DNA from 3 places in the Paenibacillus sp. FSL H8-0332 genome. Region 1 is predicted to be linked to each of the others. Evidence: riboswitches for the same ligand, from Rfam matches in the RefSeq annotation. Region 1 holds a riboswitch; each other region holds the start of a gene.
What was found. Region 1 has a riboswitch for cyclic di-AMP ahead of NST43_RS31880 (C40 family peptidase). Riboswitches for the same ligand answer to the same signal wherever they lie in the genome.

Region 1 (5,591 bases):
CTGCTGGAGAGCAGGCATCTTAATAATTTCAGAATGGCGGAGCTTGAGCCGCGCACACTCTCCCGCTGGACGCTTAGCGCATCTACTCTGCTTGAAACCCTGCTCGGAACTCTTGTCTGGTGAGGTGAAGGAATGGTGAAAAGTTCAATAACCCGCGGTTGGATCAGCATGAAAGAGCAGTTCTATATATTGATTCTGCTATTTATCTACCGGCTGTTCTGGGGATATTTCCTGTACAAATTTATTAAAAGCGCGGTTGTTCCCGTCCTGCTGCGCTATCCGGATGCGAATGCCGGCGGCAGCGGGATAGGCAGACTGCTGTATTATATCGAAGGGCAGACTGCCCTGCGCACCGACCCCGCCGTCCAGCACTGGCTGTGGCTGCTGCTGGCGCTGACGGTGCTCCGGCTGCTGCTGACCCCCTTTATCCGCGCAGGACTGCTGCATGAGCTTCACCAGGAACACGCCGGGGCGCGGGGACTGTTCTTTTTTCCCGGAATGAAAAAGTATGGGCTGCCTGTACTGCTGTTCAGCCTCGCAGAATGGGCGCTAACCCTCCTGCCGCTCTACTGGCTGCTTCCGCGTATGTACCGTCATCTGCTCAGCGGTGTTCTCGATGTCCCGCTCCTGCTGAAGCTGGTGCCTTATGTGCTGGGCTGGCTGCTCTATCTCTTCCTTATACGCAAGCTTCTGCTCTATATGCAATTCGGCTATACCGCCGGTACCGGCATGTTCTCTTCGATGCTGATCTGCCTGAAGGTGCTGCTGCCTTCCATTGGGATATCCATCATACTGGGGGCGGGAAGCCTAGCGGTGCTCCTCCTCTGCAGTGCTTCTGCGCTGCTGTACCCGGGGCTGCCGGCCCTTATGCTCCGCCAGGCAGCTCCGCTGCCCTCCACGCTGTTCAATATGTGGGGAATCGCTGCCCAGTACCACCTCTGGTCCAGTAAATCATTTCCACAATAATAAGCTGTCAAAACGGCATACTAAAAAGAGTCACAGCCCCTCAAGCAGGGAGCAGGACTCTTTTTTTCTTGAAGCGAAGGACAAAAGCATTTGCAAAACGGTAAAACCTCTGATACAATGATGCCTGTACTACTAGTAACAAAGTTGTAATCTTTCAAACAGAATTTACCGTAACCATTGAAAATTAACTAATTGCCGATAAGTCACTGTTCTGGTGCACATAACGCCGAATTCCCTGCACCGGGAAGTGGGGGAACCATATTTTGGGTGAATTGATCTCGCTTTAGAGGGGTCATAGGGGAACCTTCTACCGAATCCTTAAGCTAACCTCGCAGGCCCTGGAAGGAGTACATCTTTTGATTATTCAGAACTTCAAGAAAAAATGCACCGCAGCAGCGCTGGGTCTTGTGATGGTATTCACACTCGGAGCAGGCAGTGCCTTCGCAGATTCCAAGATGGATACTGTGATTTCAAAAACCATTGGAACGTCATATAAAACCGGGGGCACTAACACCAACGGCTTCGATTGTTCCGGATTCACCAAGTACGTATTCAAGAATGTTGGGCTTACCTTGCCCCGTACCTCCAAAGCACAATACAAAGTAGGAACCACTGTATCCAAGAGCAATTTGCGTTCAGGTGATCTCGTGTTCTTCAATACCCTGGGCAATGGAGTATCCCATGTCGGTATTTATGTTGGAAACGGGAAGTTTGCACAGTCCTCGAGTTCACGTGGTGTAACCATCAGTTCGATGAGCCAGTCCTACTGGGCCAACCGCTACGTTGGTGCCAAACGAGTAATGAGCACAACAGCCTACCAAGCTGTCGCTTACGATTGAACCTTAGAACCCTTGAAGCATACCCCGAATATTTCTGCCTCTAACAACTAAATGTAACTTATACGAGCCCGGGATGATTATTGCCGTAATCATTTCCGGGTTTTTCCTTTTCCTTATTCTACCTTTTACACCGAATCCGCAGCCTTGAAACAGCATTTTCCTGCAAAAACAAAGAAAAAAATCATATAAAATAGCCCCGGCGCATAGATATGAGTCTTTCGGAAGGTCTATAACTCTAAAAAACAGCAAAAAAGATGCATTAATATGTTATAAGTGATTGCCAAGCGACTTAGTCTTTGCTACAATTATCGCAGTGAGCTTTTAGTAACATTTTTGTAATTATTGAATCGCTTTTAATATAGGTTTTGTCATGTATTGAATGAACAGCTAATCCTAATCAACAGTTATGCCGAGTTCCCTAATGAGTTTAGGGAAACGGGGGAACCACTTTGGGTGAATTGACCTCCTATTCTAAGAGGGGTCATAGGGGACCTTCAACCGAACCCTTAAGCTAACCTCGTAGGCATTGGAAGGGGTACTTACTTTTGAAGAAGAAGCTAGCAGCCGCAGTACTAAGCTTGTCCATTATCTTCACCATCGGAGCAGGAAGCGCTTTCGCGGATTCCAAAATGGATAAAGTGATCGACAAAACCATCGGAACCAAATACGTGTCCGGCGGTACATCGACTAACGGGTTTGATTGCTCCGGATTTACAATGTTTGTTTTTGATAAGATCGGCATTAACCTGCCCCATCAATCCGGCTCCCAGTATGAGATGGGTTCTGCCGTGTCCCGCGACGAGATGAGACCAGGCGATCTTGTATTCTTTAATACAAACGGTAAAGGCGTGTCCCATGTCGGTATTTATGTCGGTGACGGCGATTTCGCTCATGCCTCTTCCTCACGTGGTGTAACCATCAGTTCGCTGAATGACAGCTATTACGTCAACCGCTACGTTGGCGCCAAACGGATCATGAGTACAGATGCCTACAAGACTGTAGCTTCGGATTCCCAAGACAACGACGATGTACAATAAACCTTTGTAACCTACGCTCTTTTCCGAGATTTTTGCCGAAATCTTGGAGAAGGGCTTTTTTTGTCTATAAAATTACTTACCCTGCTCTATATTTGTAAAACACCCATTCCGCCTTTTCATAAAATATATATAATATAGTAAAAAGCATTGTCCCGGAAAGGAGGCCGCCCGCTTATGATTAGCTCCCCGCTAACCTTTTATGTTGTACCTATGGAACCGCAGCATGCCGCTGAGATCTGTGAGTGGAGCTACAAACCTCCGTATAATATTTACGGGTGGATGTCCTGGGAGCAGATGCAGGCGCTGGGCGTAGAGTTCGGAGACCCGCAGCTGCGAAGTAGGCAATATGTATCTGTAGTGAACGGACAGGGGGATCTGTGCGGCTTCGCCCAGCTCTTTCCGATGGAGGGGGTAGTCCGGCTTGGTGTCGGAATGCGGCCCGATCTGTGCGGTCATGGAATGGGGCATCTGTTCATGAAGGCTATTGTGCAGGCAGCACGGGCCCGTTACCCGGAGCGCGAGATCGATCTGGAGGTGCTGACCTGGAATCAGCGCGCCATCCGCGCCTACCAGAAATGCGGTTTCACCATAACGGATACCTATGAACGCCGCACTCCGACCGGCAATAAGCCTTTTTACTGCATGGTCTATGAGGAATAACACCGGGGACGGAGGTATTTTCAAAAAAATGGATCATATGTGTTCATTTTTTTGACACAAATACTATGATAACGCTTCACCATCCGCTATAATGGAGACAGCAGCTTACATGGAGGGACGGATGCAGATGCAGAAATGGATCATGAGCGGTTTGTTTTTTGCCGCCTGTGCCTTTGCAGTAATCTTAATGTTTACCTTGCCCGGCAAATCCCAGGTGGCAGAACAGAACAAACCGACCATGCCGGAGGTTGTGCTTGATGCTGCGAGCGCAGAGGCGACAGTGAAGGCCAACTGTATCTCCTGCCACGGTGACCAGCTTCAGGGCGGTGCAGGACCTAGCCTGCAACAGGAGGGTGCATCGCATGACGCGCCGCAGATCTACAGCATAGTCACCAAGGGACGCGGCCAGATGCCTTCCTTCAAAGATAGGCTGGCCCCTGAAGAGATTGCGAATGTAGCCTTATGGCTGGCCGAGAAGAAATAATCCGCAACCTGTACTCACCACGCTCTTCATTCCTATGTATAATGCCCGTGACAAGGATATCGAATAATCCTTGCACGGGCATTTCTATTGATCAGGTATTCCTGTCGTCTTCATAAGGGCCTTGTCCTCTAGCGGTTCTTCTCAAACGCCTCATTAAATTCACGAGCCTGGCGGAGATCGAGCTTCTCTACATCTGCAGCCATCCGCAGCACAACGGTCTTGTAATCAATGGTGATATGCGGGTGATGGTCAAAGGCCTCCGAAATGGCAGCCACCTCATCCACAAAAGCAATTCCCTTCATATATTCATTGAACATATATTTGCGTACCAGCCTATCCCTCTCCAGCTTCCAGCCCTCAAGCTTGCTGATCTGCTCCTGCAGTTCTTCCTCAGTTAATTGCAATTCGTTTCCTCCCTTGCTAAGTTAAATAAAACATCCCTCAGCTTCTAAAAGTCCAAGGGATGTGCCAGGCCAAAGATTTTTTGATTAAGTGTATTCTGACATCCCGGCAATTAGTACTCCACTTCCAATTTTAACATGGCCGGAAGCCCGGAACAAACCCGCTGCCACAATTCCGCCTGCTTATACAAGAACCACCGAAGCCAGATCCTCATCGCCCAGCAAAATATTAATGCGGTGTGTTTCTTTATCGTACATTACAACTCCGCTGCCCACCTGAATGACCGGCTCATTGCCCAGTGCGTAGAACAGGTCCTCCGCAAGCGCCTCCCAGACCTCCTGCTTCGATTCCTCCGGCAGATTCGCCCACTCTTCAGACTCCATCTCAAAAAAAATGTACCCGTCTGCAATCCGTCCAACGGCTCCTGTCAGTTCAACAAGAATTTCACTATAATCCCTGCCATGCTTAACTCCCACATCAATCACTCCGTTTTCTTCGCTGATGAATAATAACCTACCTTATCTATTATAGCCGAAAAAATCACTTCACAAAAAAGGGAATGATGTCGATAAAGAAGAATATACGTGATTTGGTTACGAACAGAGTGTTCTCCCGCGGTTCAAGGACGAATTACGCGGTTAGTCGATCACTTCTTAATTCTCATGGACGAGGTGCATAAATGGAAATTTCAACAATTCTAGGCCTGGTTTTTGGTCTGATCGCAGTAATCTGGGGGATGATACTCAAGCATGCTCCACTTGCAAGCTTGAACAACCCTGCTGCCTATGTCATTATTTTTCTTGGCACGGCTGCCTCTATCTTCATGGCCTTTCCGATGTCGGAAGTCAAGAATTTCCCTAAGCTGTTAAAGATTCTATTTGTGAAGAAAAAGATGGTCGGCAAGCCTGAACTGATTACAATGTTCATGGAATGGGCATCCATCACCCGCCGCGAAGGGCTCCTGGCGTTGGAATCCAATGTCGATGAAATTGAAGATAACTTCCTGAGAAACGGCATGCGGATGATTATTGACGGCAACGATCAGGAGTTCGTCCGTGATGTATTAATGGAAGATATACATGCTACTGAAGACAGACATAAAGCCGGGGCCTTGATTTTCTCCCAGGCCGGAATGTACGCACCTACACTAGGGGTACTCGGGGCTGTTATCGGGCTGATCGCCGCCTTGGGTGATATGAGCAA
Region 2 (5,591 bases), 2.6 Mb from region 1:
CATGGTACAGGACTGTTCATTAATAAAAATAGCGGCAGTCTAAGACTCAGTAAATAAAGTCTTGGACTGCCGCTGATGGTTAAATTATCACAAAAAAAGTTACCGATTTTAATACAAGTCTTTCGAAATTTTTTGTGCCATATACTCAATTCTTCACCGGCTATACCCCAATTCTTACTAAAATCATTAGAACTAGCGCAGCTCAATAAACTTTACCCGATCAGCAGCTTATCTTCCGGATACCGATATTTTTGCTTCACATTTTTTTGTGCCAGTGCTAAAGCTAAAGTCAAGGGCCCTAGTCTCCCGATGTACATTGTAATTATGATGATGCATTTTCCCAGTGGCGAAAGCTCTGGCGTTAGATTCATAGACATTCCTACAGTTCCAAATGCAGAGGTTGCTTCAAAGAGAAGCGCCAGGAAGTCTTTAGGATGAGCATATTCTGTAATGGATAGAAGAAAGGTGGCTGTAAGAACTACACCCAGGGATATGGTCATTACTGCCAGTGCCCTGAATATGATATCCTGAGAGATGCGTTTTTTAAGCAGTTGCACATCTGTCTTCCCCTTAATCGTTGAGACGATACTTAACATGAGTACAGCAAAAGTGGTCGTTTTTATACCTCCTCCAGTCGATCCGGACGAAGCTCCTACAAACATCAGGAAAATCATGAAAAATTGTGAAGCCGGGAGCATTGCTCCAATATCGATGGAATTAAAGCCGGCTGTACGGGTAACAACACCCTGAAAATATGCCGCCCAAGTTCTTTCACTCCATGAGAGAGTACTGAATGTTTTCGTGTTAAAGAGTTCAATCGCAAAAATCACCAAAAACCCTGCCATACAAAGGAGCCCAGAGGTAATTAAAACTATTTTTGTATGAAAGGAAAGATCTCTCCATCTTCTTTTCCGGTACAGATCCAGAATCACCGTGAATCCAATCCCGCCGATGATAAACAAAAAAGAGATAACAATATTAACTAACGGGTCACCCACATAGCGGCTCAGACTGTCTGGCCATAATCCAAATCCGGCGTTATTGAAGGCAGACACTGAATGGAATATTCCATAATAAATGGACCTTGTTGTTCCTAGTTCATTTGCCCATCGAAGGGCCAACACTATAGCTCCAGTTGTCTCCACGATAAATGAAATGAGAAAGATATTGAGTGATAACCGCACGACTCCTTGTGTTGTTACAGAATTAGATGATTGCTGGATAAGCAGACGTTCTTTTAGTCCAATCTTTTTCCCCATGATCACGGCAATCAAAACACTGAATGTCATAAATCCCAATCCGCCAATTTGAATCAGAAGTAAGATGATCATCTGTCCAAAATGAGAAAAGTCGGTACCGGTATCAAGTACAACAAGTCCCGTTACGCATACGGCTGAAGTCGAAGTAAACAGTGCTGCCAGCCACCCTATACTAAGTCCGCTGGACGAAGATATCGGCAAGGCCAGCAGCACTGTACCTAGCAAAATAGGGACGGCAAAACCGAGCAAAATGATTCTGGATGAGGTCAATTTGAGATTTGTGATGAAGGATGAGATTTTGTTAAAGAACATATCATTGGCTCCCATTGTAATTCAAGTTAGTCGCTGGCTGCCGCCTGCTGAAAACTATGCTGTTCCCTAAGATAATCCAGTAATATACGGTTGAAGAGCTGGGGTTGACACAGATGAGTCGGATACATCGCATCCTCAAGGATCGCCAGACGGGCAGACGGATACTTGCCGGCTGTTCTTTCCACCTGCTCCAGCGCCCATTCATTCTGATTCCCGGATACAACAAGAACAGGAATCTGCAGCCGTAATGCGAACCCGTAGCTGTCCGTTTGTCTAAGTGCCAGCCGCTGCTTAATTAATTCCGTTGTCCGTTCATGCACAAGCTCTTTCCTGAGAATATGATAAGCCGAGAGCCATTTATTGTAGGTGATGCGCAAGGAACGGATGAACATTTCGGCAGGAAGATAATGGGCCGCCCATGCGCAGACCTCAAAGATTCCTTTCATTTTACTGCCTCTCGCCGTGTAATCCTCCTGAAAATAACTGTCCACCAATACCATATTTATTATCCGTTCAGGGTACAGATAGGCGAATTTCTGGGCGAGCACAGCACCACTGGAACAAGCTACGATAACAGCCTTCTCTACAGATAAAGCGTCCAATAACAGCTTCAAATCTTCACATTGTGTGTCTACGATCCGGCTGATTTCCACATCCATTTTACCCGATTGCCCGTTCCCTCTCAAATCGAATACGATCACTTTGGCACGCTTGCTGAAATATTCCGCTTGCGGCTCAAACAGATGATGAGAGGTCGAATAATCATGAATAAAAACAATGGGCAGACCGCTGCCCGACATCTCATAATACAGCGATGTTCCATTCAATTCAATATACGGCATATATAGTGCATCCTCTCATGAACGCTTGCGGGGTTAGCTGCCGGATTCGGGCCTGAAAGTAGCCCTACTCGTTTTTTCCGAGATTCACCCCATGTAACCTGGTTCCCCCGCTTCCTATAAGGAATTCAGCGATTAACTGTTATTTCTCAGACGTTTCCTTACTTTCTTCCTTCAGTGACTTCAGGTCATCCTGAACGCTTCCCTTCCATAGGGGCACTCCGGAACGGTAGGCAGCCCGGCCATTTAAATGACCTGCTACCGGTGAAGTGATGAATACAAATACAATCGCCAGCAGAAGCTTGACGTTAACCGTTCCGTCTTTGAACCAAAAGTACAGGAAGCCTCCTGTCAGCAAACACAATACCCCGAAGGTTGCACTTTTGGTAGCAGCATGTGAACGCAGATACACATCGGGCAGCCGTACTAAGCCGAAGGCACTTAAGCCGCAGAAGACTGCGCCCATTACCACAAGAATAGAGCTAATCAGTTCACCTGTCATTAGGGTTCCCTCCATCCTCTATAACGGCTCCCCGTTCAATATATCTGGCCAGTGCCGTAGTACCAATAAACGTCAGAATCCCGATAACCAGGATGACTTCTATAAAATCCTGGGTATCCAGCAGCATACTAAAGACGGTTATCATAGCAAGTACATGAATGCCTATCGTATCGAGTGCGGCAACCCTGTCGGAGCGGGTTGGCCCTTTCAGGAGACGGAACAGGCAGGCCAGCATCGCCAGAGCCAGAATGATCATGGCCACGGTTAGCATAACTGGGATCATTAACGGGTCACCTCCCTAATCGCTCGTTCGAAAGTGCCTCTAATCTGCGTGACCAGCAGCTCTGCATCTTTAATATCAATTGCATGAATGTACAGCGTCTTGCCATCCTTGGAAACATCCAGGGTCAGGGTTCCCGGTGTCAGACAAATCAGGCACGAGAGCAGTGTAACTTCCCAGGGCGTGGTCAAAGCAGTCTCATAAGCAAAGATACCGGGACGTATAGCCAGTTTTGGACGGATAATATGACCTATGACCACGAAATTCGAAACCGTAAGTTCACGGGCAAAGATCAGCAGGAGCTTAAGTACAGCCCATATACGTATGAGATAGAATGGCCGGGACTGGGACCTGGATTTCCTAAATAACAGTAAAAGCCCGATGCCCAGCAGATAACCTACAACGAAGGTTGAACCGGAGTTATTATTATTTATCGCCATCCACAGAAAGGCAATCAACAGATTAAACAGGAATTGTAAGGCCATCTCCTCTACTCCTTCATTATGGCTTCTATATATAGCGCAGGTGAAGCCAGAACGTCACCTGCCTGCGATACATAAGTATACACAACCTCCGCCCCGATCCCCATTGCAATCACAAGCAGCAGCAAGCCGGCAGCCACAGCCGAAGCAGCCTTCAAGCTCACCTTAGGCTGCTCTTCCTTGGGTTCATTTCCCCAGAATGCCAGCCGGAACACCTTCATCAGGGAGAACAGCACCATAAAGCTTGACCCCAGACCAATTAGAGACAACGTAAGCATCCCCTCTGACAACGCTCCGCGGAGGATCATAATTTTGCCGGCAAAACCGCTAAGCGGCGGAATCCCCACCAGGGCGAGTGCCAGAATAAAAAACATCCAGCCGAGAAACGGATACTTTCTGATCATCCCGCCCATACTGCCTAGCCGGTCCGTTCCGGCTGCGGATATAATCATCCCGCCCAGAATAAACATAAGTCCCTTGGCCAGCATATCGTGCAACAGATAGAAGACTGCCCCATTCATTGAATCTGCAGTCCCTGCAGCGATTCCAAAGGCTACAAATCCAACGCTGATAATGATGTTATAATTCAGAATCCGCGGGATATCCTTATAAGCCACTGCCCCCAGGCTACCCAGGATCATGGTAGCAGCAGCCATCCAGGCGATCCAGTCATGGGTGAAGCCGGGATCGTTCACGAACAGCAACGTGAAGGTGCGGATGATTGCATAGAGTCCTACTTTGGTCAGCAGGGCACCGAACAACGCTCTGACAGCCGCCGGAGGTGCACTGTAGGACCCTGGAAGCCAGAAGAACAGGAACAGCCCGGCCTTCAGGGAGAATACAATCAAGAACAAAATAGCAATCACATTAAGCACGCCGCCTTGTCCCGCTTCAGCGATACGCTGGGACAGATGCGCCATGTTGAGTGTTCCTACCGCTGCATAGAGATAAGCTACCGCAGCTACGAACAGTGTTGAGGATACAATATTGATGAGCAGGTATTTCGACGTTTCTCTTAGCTGAAGCTTGGTCCCTCCGAGTGAGATGAGCGCATAAGAAGAAATCAGCATGACCTCAAAAAAGACAAACAGGTTGAATATATCCCCGGTAAGAAACGAACCGTATACCCCGACAAGCAAAAACTGAAAGAACGTATAATAATAGAACCGCTCCCGCTGCTCTCCAATACTGCTGAAGGAGTAGCACAGAATCGCAAAACTGACGATCGAAGCCATCATTACCAGCAATACAGCAAACATATCCCCCACAAATACAATGCCATACGGAGGGAGCCAGCCCCCCATCTGCAGGGTCTGTATGCCCTCTGAATGGACACGTGTAACCAGCAGCACCGCAATCAGAATATTCAATAGACCGCTGAGCGCACTAATCACGCGCTGAAGCCGGATCTTCTCTTTGAGAAAAATCAGGATGACAGCCGTAGCCAGCGGAATGAGAATCGGGAGCACCAATAGATTGCTCATTCGTTGTCCTCCTTAATGCTGTCCATTTCATCAGTACCCCGCGTCTGATAAGACCGGTATGCGAGTACGAAAAAGAAGGCTGTGACCCCAAAGCTGATGACGATGGAGGTTAGAATCAGCGCCTGCGGCAGCGGATCAACATAGGTATCCGCCTTGCCTAGTACAGGGGCTGCACCCTTTTTGAGCCCGGCCATCGTGAGCAGCAGCAGATGGACTCCATGCGTCAGCAAGGAGGTTCCCAGCACAATGCGCAGCAGGCTTTTGGAGAGAATCAGGTAAACACCGATCATGAAGAGAATTCCGACCGCTACCGCCATTACGAGTTCCATTTCTTCTCCCCTCCGATCGATAAAATGATGGTCATCGTCACACCGACTACGGCCAGGAATACGCCAAGGTCAAACAGGACGGCAGTCGCCAGCTCCGTATCCCC
Region 3 (5,591 bases), 520 kb from region 1:
GAACAAGCTGTACATTAATTTTCAGGACTACAGCAAGGATGCACGCAAAGGGTTCAACGATGAGGATATTCATCAGGCCAGAGTCAATAGCCGCAAGCTGCTGACCCTGTTGTCCATTCTTGATCCGGGCCATACTGCAACGGCAGACTTGTATGACAGCTTCAAGCAGGCCCAGAAGAAGCTCGGCAGGGTCCGTGATGCAGATGTGCTGATCGGGTCCTTTGAGGCCCGGCGCAAGGCGGCGAAGGCGGCGGGCGATAAGAAGACTGCCAAGCTGCTGAAGGCGGTCATCGGACACCAGAAGGACACACGCAAGGCGTCCCGTAAGAAGCTAAAGAAGGCACTGCCCAAGCTGTCCGGCCAAGCACTCGAAGCGCTGTGGACACCTTTTATCGAGACCGGGCTTGAGCCCCTAGCTGCCAAAAAAGACGCCAATGTCGCCATGCGCGAGCTTGAAGTCGCCTTTGAACAGAAGAAAAAAGCCTGCAAAACCCTATTCAAGGGTCCGGCAGCCGAAACGCAGGAAGCCTTCGAAGCTCTTCATGAGCTGCGGATTGCCGCCAAGGAACTGCGGTATACGGCGAATGCGGCTGCTTTTGCGCTGGATCAGAAATTCCACGCCCATGAAGCCTTCTATAAGGACATTCAGGACCAGCTCGGACTCATTAATGACAAGCGGGTATGGCTGGAGACGCTGCAATCGATTGGACGCGAAAAGCTGGATGTCGGCAAAAAAGTCTGGGCCGCCTTCACCGATACGCTGCGGGCAGAGGTACTGGAAGCTCTCCATCAGAACGAGGTCGTACCTGTTGCTGATACTGAGCCCCCAAAATAGGGCATCATAGCTGATCATCCCATACACAAAGGCAGGACACCGCATGTTATCCAAGCGGTATCCTGCCTTTTATCATTAGCGTCACATGCTATAGCATTCCGGCAGCCCATAATCCGCCTCTGCGGATCATCCGGCGCAGCGGCTCTGAGGAGAATGATGGCAGATGGTGCCCAGGCATCAGATAGACCACCCGGCCTTCGCCGAAGGTATGGCACCATGCCGCCGGTCTCATCGCTCCGTCATGAGGATATTCGGCCAGCACCGTTGTCTCGAAGTGGGGATGCTGCTCGAAATAGTAAGGCTCATCCTCTATCACAAAATCAGAGATCCCCTCCATAATCGGGTGCTCCGGCGCAGTCACTTTCATCTCTAGCGCCGTGAACGCCGGATGGTGGGTGAACCGGGCACCAAGCATCGCCCCAAGCTCCTGATTACGCTGTAGGGAAATGCCGTTGTGCACGACAAGCAGCCCCCCGCCGCCAGCCACATAAGCGAGTAAGGCCCCGCTCTGCTCAGCGGGTAACTTATCTTCGGAGAATTCCGTATAGGAGACCACCAGCCTGCATTCTGCCAGCTCTGCCTTGTTCATCCGTCTGTAATCCTCCGTAGAGACCACCTGGAACTCCGGTTCAAGGAGCTGCTCCAGCTCACGGTCTACCTCCTGGAAGGGATGATACTTCACTTCGGTATAGCTGCCGAACGCCAATGCTTTATAGGAAGACATGATATGCACACCTCTCTTTTGCCAAGTTAGCCAATTTAGCCTGTCCTGAATATTCGTGTCACCAGGGCCAGAGATTGCCGTCCAGATCGATATAAGCCGGTTCTTCAGCCAGATACATCTTATGGTTATGAACGATCGTCATAATCTTGCCTGCCGATTCTTCAGGAGTTACAGGCGCCTTCGCATCCTTCTCCCCGTTCATATAGGTCTGTAGCCAGCCGGGATGGAACACCATCACCTGTCCGCCCATCGTACGCAGATGATTGTGCAGCAGCGAGGACTGCATATTAAGCGCGGCCTTCGACATACAATAGCCATACATATTAATCCGCTTGTTCCGCCCAATGCTGCCAGCCTCCGACGAGATATTAACCACCAGACGCTGCCGGCCTTGCAGCAGTAAACCCATCAATGCGTTGCTTACCCTCAGCGCACCCAGCGTGTTCACGTTATAAATATGCGCCATCGCTTCATCATCCATATCCACGAGCACCGTTGCATCATCCGACCGGTGGATAATCCCGGCGTTATTGATAATCATATCAAGGTGTCCTGTACTTCCGGCAATACTCCGCGCGGCTTCCTTCACACTCCCTGCACTGCCGATATCGAGAGGGACCAGCCTAAGGCTATCCGGGTATTGCGCTTTCAAAGCTTCCAGTGCCGCCTGATCCGGCGAATACTGTCCGGCAAACACCATGTACTTACTCTCCAAAAGAGAGCGAACAAGGTACAATCCGAGTCCACGATCAGCCCCGGTGACACACGCAACCCTTTTCATGAGCTCCCCCCTCATATCTGCATCAATATGCACCGAGCCTTGGTTCATCCCTCTCACATTAGCACGGCCACCGGCCGTTAACAACATCCCGCAAGGGAGGGGCAGGCTATGGTGAACTTTCTTTTGCTTTAATTTTGAACTATGCTACAATCATGAATAATAGTTGTTAACAACACAATTGTTGACAACAGGTTTCATTACTCTTACCCAGGAAGGTGATCCTCTGATGTCTATTCAACAAATTCACACTAAGGAAGAACTAGAGCAATATATCGGGCAGCCTGGCAAAAAACTGCTCTTCAAGCACAGCACCACCTGTCCGATCAGCGCCAAGGCCAACGAGGAATTCCAGGCCTATGCACAGCATTCAGATACTCCTGCAGCCGTGGTCCATGTGATCGAAGACCGTCCTGTCTCCAACCAGATTGCTGAGGATTTAGGGATCAAGCATGAATCCCCGCAGATTTTCCTGCTGGAGGACAGCGAAGTCCGCTGGAACACCTCACACTGGAAGATTACCCAAAAAGCGATAAAGGAAGCAGTGGAACAATGAGCGCGAACGTAATTGTCTATTCAACCTCCGGCTGCAGCGAATGCAATCAGGTCAAGCAGTTGCTTGAGAGCAAGGGCATTCCCTTCGAGGTCCGGGATGTGATGACAAGCTCCGTCTACCAGGAGGAAGTGGAGAAGCTGGGATTCATGGGCATTCCAGTCACCGTATCCGGGGACCGGGCGGTCAAGGGCTTCAATCTTCCTGAGCTTCAGGAGCTTATGGATGCTGCTGTTCTGTAATATACGTAAAGGTGCTGTCTTCTCAACAGGAGCAGCGCCTTTTTTATTGCGATTCATAGAGGTAGGCGGCGACGATACCTGGGGACCCTTCCTCCCCACTGCCGTCTGCCAAAAATAAAAAACAGCGCTTGAGCGAGATAAATGGCAGATAATCTGCTATATATATGAGTTTTGGCTTCACTATGCACAGCCATTCAGCCATTTGCTGAAAACAAGTCGAATAGCACTCTTTTCCATTTTTACAACCCCCCTCTGAACAGAGTATGATTCGTGTTGAAAGCAAATGAACGCATTCATGAAAATGAGCATATGCATTGCACGCTGAATTTCCGTCATGTGGAAAACGGGGGAACCATCCGGCCGTCAGGCCGACTTGGGGTGAATCCGAAGGAGAATGCCACGCGCAAGTCTCCGGCAGGTAGGGCGACTCTCACCGTCCGAATCCGACAGCTAACCCCGTAAGCGCTAAGAGAGAGCCAGATCCGCCACGATTTTGCGCTAGGCGTCTAACGCCTTATACCCAAAACCGCAGGCAGAGGTCCTCCTCTGTCCTGCGGTTTTTTGCGCGCTGGAATGAACACTAAAGTACAGATTCAGGAAGGAACGTGACCACATGCCTGACCCCTTATCGCCCAAGGCAGCAAGCGCTGCCGGATTCAACCACTTCATCCAGCAATCTAGCGGCCCCGTCTATGCGCTTAGCTGCCTGCTGCTCGAAAAGGGGGCCCGCGCCGAGCAAGCAACCACCGCCACCTTCGCGGCACTCCATCCACTGTGGCTGAAGGACAGCCTCTCAGGAGACGGCGCTGCTGCTTCTGCCTACAGAGAGTGCATCCGCCAATGTGCCGTGCTCGCCCGGGACCGTAGCCGCTGCGCTTCTGGGCTGCTTAACTGGGATGATCACGTTACCAGTGCCTTATGGTACGGCATCCAGCTCCCCCTGCCCGACATCAGCCAGATCCTGGAGTGCAGCATCCCCGAGCTGAAGGCGCGGCTTAGAGGAATACGCGAACAGATGGCAGCCGCACATTCAACCTTGCCTGCGGTCCACCGCCCTTCGGCGGGATGAGACTGAGGAAGATATGGGATATAGGCATGAGTGCGGTAGAAGGAGATGGATAGCGGGCCGTGCGGACTACAGATCCGCTATTTCGGCAAATGGGACCATGCCGAAGGCCAAGCGGACTGAGAGGCGCTTAATTAACCCATTCCGCCTCATTTTGCGCTCCACACAGCCCTTAACGTCCTATCAGTCCGTAACGGGGAGTTAATCGGTCTTTTTCACGAAATAAGGGCCGCTGAGTCCGCAAAATAACCCCACAAAGTGGGGTTTAGCTTCGATGATGACTCAGGTACTTTGCGGGGACCCAAAACATATAAATTCTAGAGTAAAGGGCTGGATTAACCAGCCCCTCCTCATCAAACCGTACGTGAGGTTTTCCCTCATACGGCTTTCCGATGTTTGTCATTCATGAGCATGCAGATCACAATAGCGTTTTTAGTCCATTCATGTTGGCTATATACTTGACTTCAGATAGTGAACTCATCCATCTTCTGCGCTGTCTCTTCTTCGCGTACCACCGGGTTAATCGCTGCAGAATATACCAGTCTAGCTTAGCTAATCTCTTTTGGCTGTAGTTCGTGTAGTAATAATTTCTCCATCCTTGTATCTTCGGATTGAGCCATTTCACGTGTTCCGCAAACGATTTAGATCGCATGCCGGGCGGTGCTAATCTATCTTTGACCACGCCTCGAATACGTTCCTCTGCCTTCTTCGTTAGCCACTGCTGGGTGGTATAGTACACCTTCCCTTGAGAGGTTTCTGCTTTCGTTTTTCGGTGGTGCATTCCTAAGAAGTCGAATCCTTCCTCTCCTGTCCACAGGCCTACAATGCGAGTTTTGACCGGGTGTAAGGTTAACTCTAGACGTTCCATAATCCTGCTTATGAGCTCATAAGCATGTTCGGCGTCCTTTTTGGTTTTACAGACCACCACCAGGTCGTCTGCATACCTTGTCAGTTCTCCCAACCCCCTTCCGTATTTCTCCCATAGTCGGTCAAAGTAATTCAGATAGATATTCGCCAGTAGCGGTGAAATCACCCCACCTTGCGGTGTGCCTAAATCGGAACGCCTTACGTTTCCTTCTTCCATCACACCCGCTTGAAGCCACTTCCGTATTAATTTCAGGATTCGCCTGTCATTGATACGCATTTGTACCAATTTCATAAGTTTCTCCTGGTTAATGTTGTCGAAGTAGCCTTGGATATCGACGTCGACTACCCAATTCCCTTTGCGGTTGCAGGCTTTCCGGATTCGATCCAGCGCTCCTTTCGCACTTCGCTTCGGGCGAAATCCGAAGGATACTTCTTCGAAGTCTGCTTCAAAGATCGGTTCAATCACGAGTTTCGTTGCCATCTGTATGACTCGGTCGCGCACCGTCGGGATACCCAGCGGTCTTTG

Region 2: it holds a riboswitch for cyclic di-AMP, as region 1 does, so the genes downstream of both, NST43_RS09910 (alpha/beta hydrolase) here and NST43_RS31880 (C40 family peptidase) in region 1, are expected to answer to the same signal.
Region 3: it holds a riboswitch for cyclic di-AMP, as region 1 does, so the genes downstream of both, NST43_RS01100 (hypothetical protein) here and NST43_RS31880 (C40 family peptidase) in region 1, are expected to answer to the same signal.

What each region holds. Positions count from the first base shown of each region.
Region 1 is NZ_CP150145.1:7,273,826-7,279,416, reverse strand. It holds gene NST43_RS31895 (M1 family aminopeptidase) at 1-123, shown strand, start outside; gene NST43_RS31890 (hypothetical protein) at 169-966, shown strand; cyclic di-AMP (ydaO/yuaA leader) riboswitch at 1,181-1,319, shown strand; gene NST43_RS31885 (NlpC/P60 family protein) at 1,377-1,805, shown strand; cyclic di-AMP (ydaO/yuaA leader) riboswitch at 2,203-2,346, shown strand; gene NST43_RS31880 (C40 family peptidase) at 2,351-2,842, shown strand; gene NST43_RS31875 (GNAT family protein) at 3,017-3,502, shown strand; gene NST43_RS31870 (c-type cytochrome) at 3,630-3,986, shown strand; gene NST43_RS31865 (4a-hydroxytetrahydrobiopterin dehydratase) at 4,115-4,390, opposite strand; gene NST43_RS31860 (hypothetical protein) at 4,571-4,864, opposite strand; gene motA (flagellar motor stator protein MotA) at 5,068-5,591, shown strand, end outside.
Region 2 is NZ_CP150145.1:2,291,849-2,297,439, reverse strand. It holds gene NST43_RS09915 (TrkH family potassium uptake protein) at 213-1,571, opposite strand; gene NST43_RS09910 (alpha/beta hydrolase) at 1,598-2,413, opposite strand; cyclic di-AMP (ydaO/yuaA leader) riboswitch at 2,421-2,554, opposite strand; gene mnhG (monovalent cation/H(+) antiporter subunit G) at 2,553-2,912, opposite strand; gene NST43_RS09900 (Na(+)/H(+) antiporter subunit F1) at 2,902-3,195, opposite strand; gene NST43_RS09895 (Na+/H+ antiporter subunit E) at 3,195-3,677, opposite strand; gene NST43_RS09890 (Na+/H+ antiporter subunit D) at 3,683-5,158, opposite strand; gene NST43_RS09885 (Na(+)/H(+) antiporter subunit C) at 5,155-5,487, opposite strand; gene NST43_RS09880 (Na+/H+ antiporter subunit A) at 5,475-5,591, opposite strand, start outside.
Region 3 is NZ_CP150145.1:253,779-259,369, reverse strand. It holds gene NST43_RS01125 (CHAD domain-containing protein) at 1-835, shown strand, start outside; gene NST43_RS01120 (ThuA domain-containing protein) at 924-1,559, opposite strand; gene NST43_RS01115 (SDR family NAD(P)-dependent oxidoreductase) at 1,618-2,340, opposite strand; gene ytxJ (bacillithiol system redox-active protein YtxJ) at 2,567-2,893, shown strand; gene NST43_RS01105 (glutaredoxin family protein) at 2,890-3,132, shown strand; cyclic di-AMP (ydaO/yuaA leader) riboswitch at 3,442-3,611, shown strand; gene NST43_RS01100 (hypothetical protein) at 3,746-4,201, shown strand; gene ltrA (group II intron reverse transcriptase/maturase) at 4,617-5,591, opposite strand, start outside.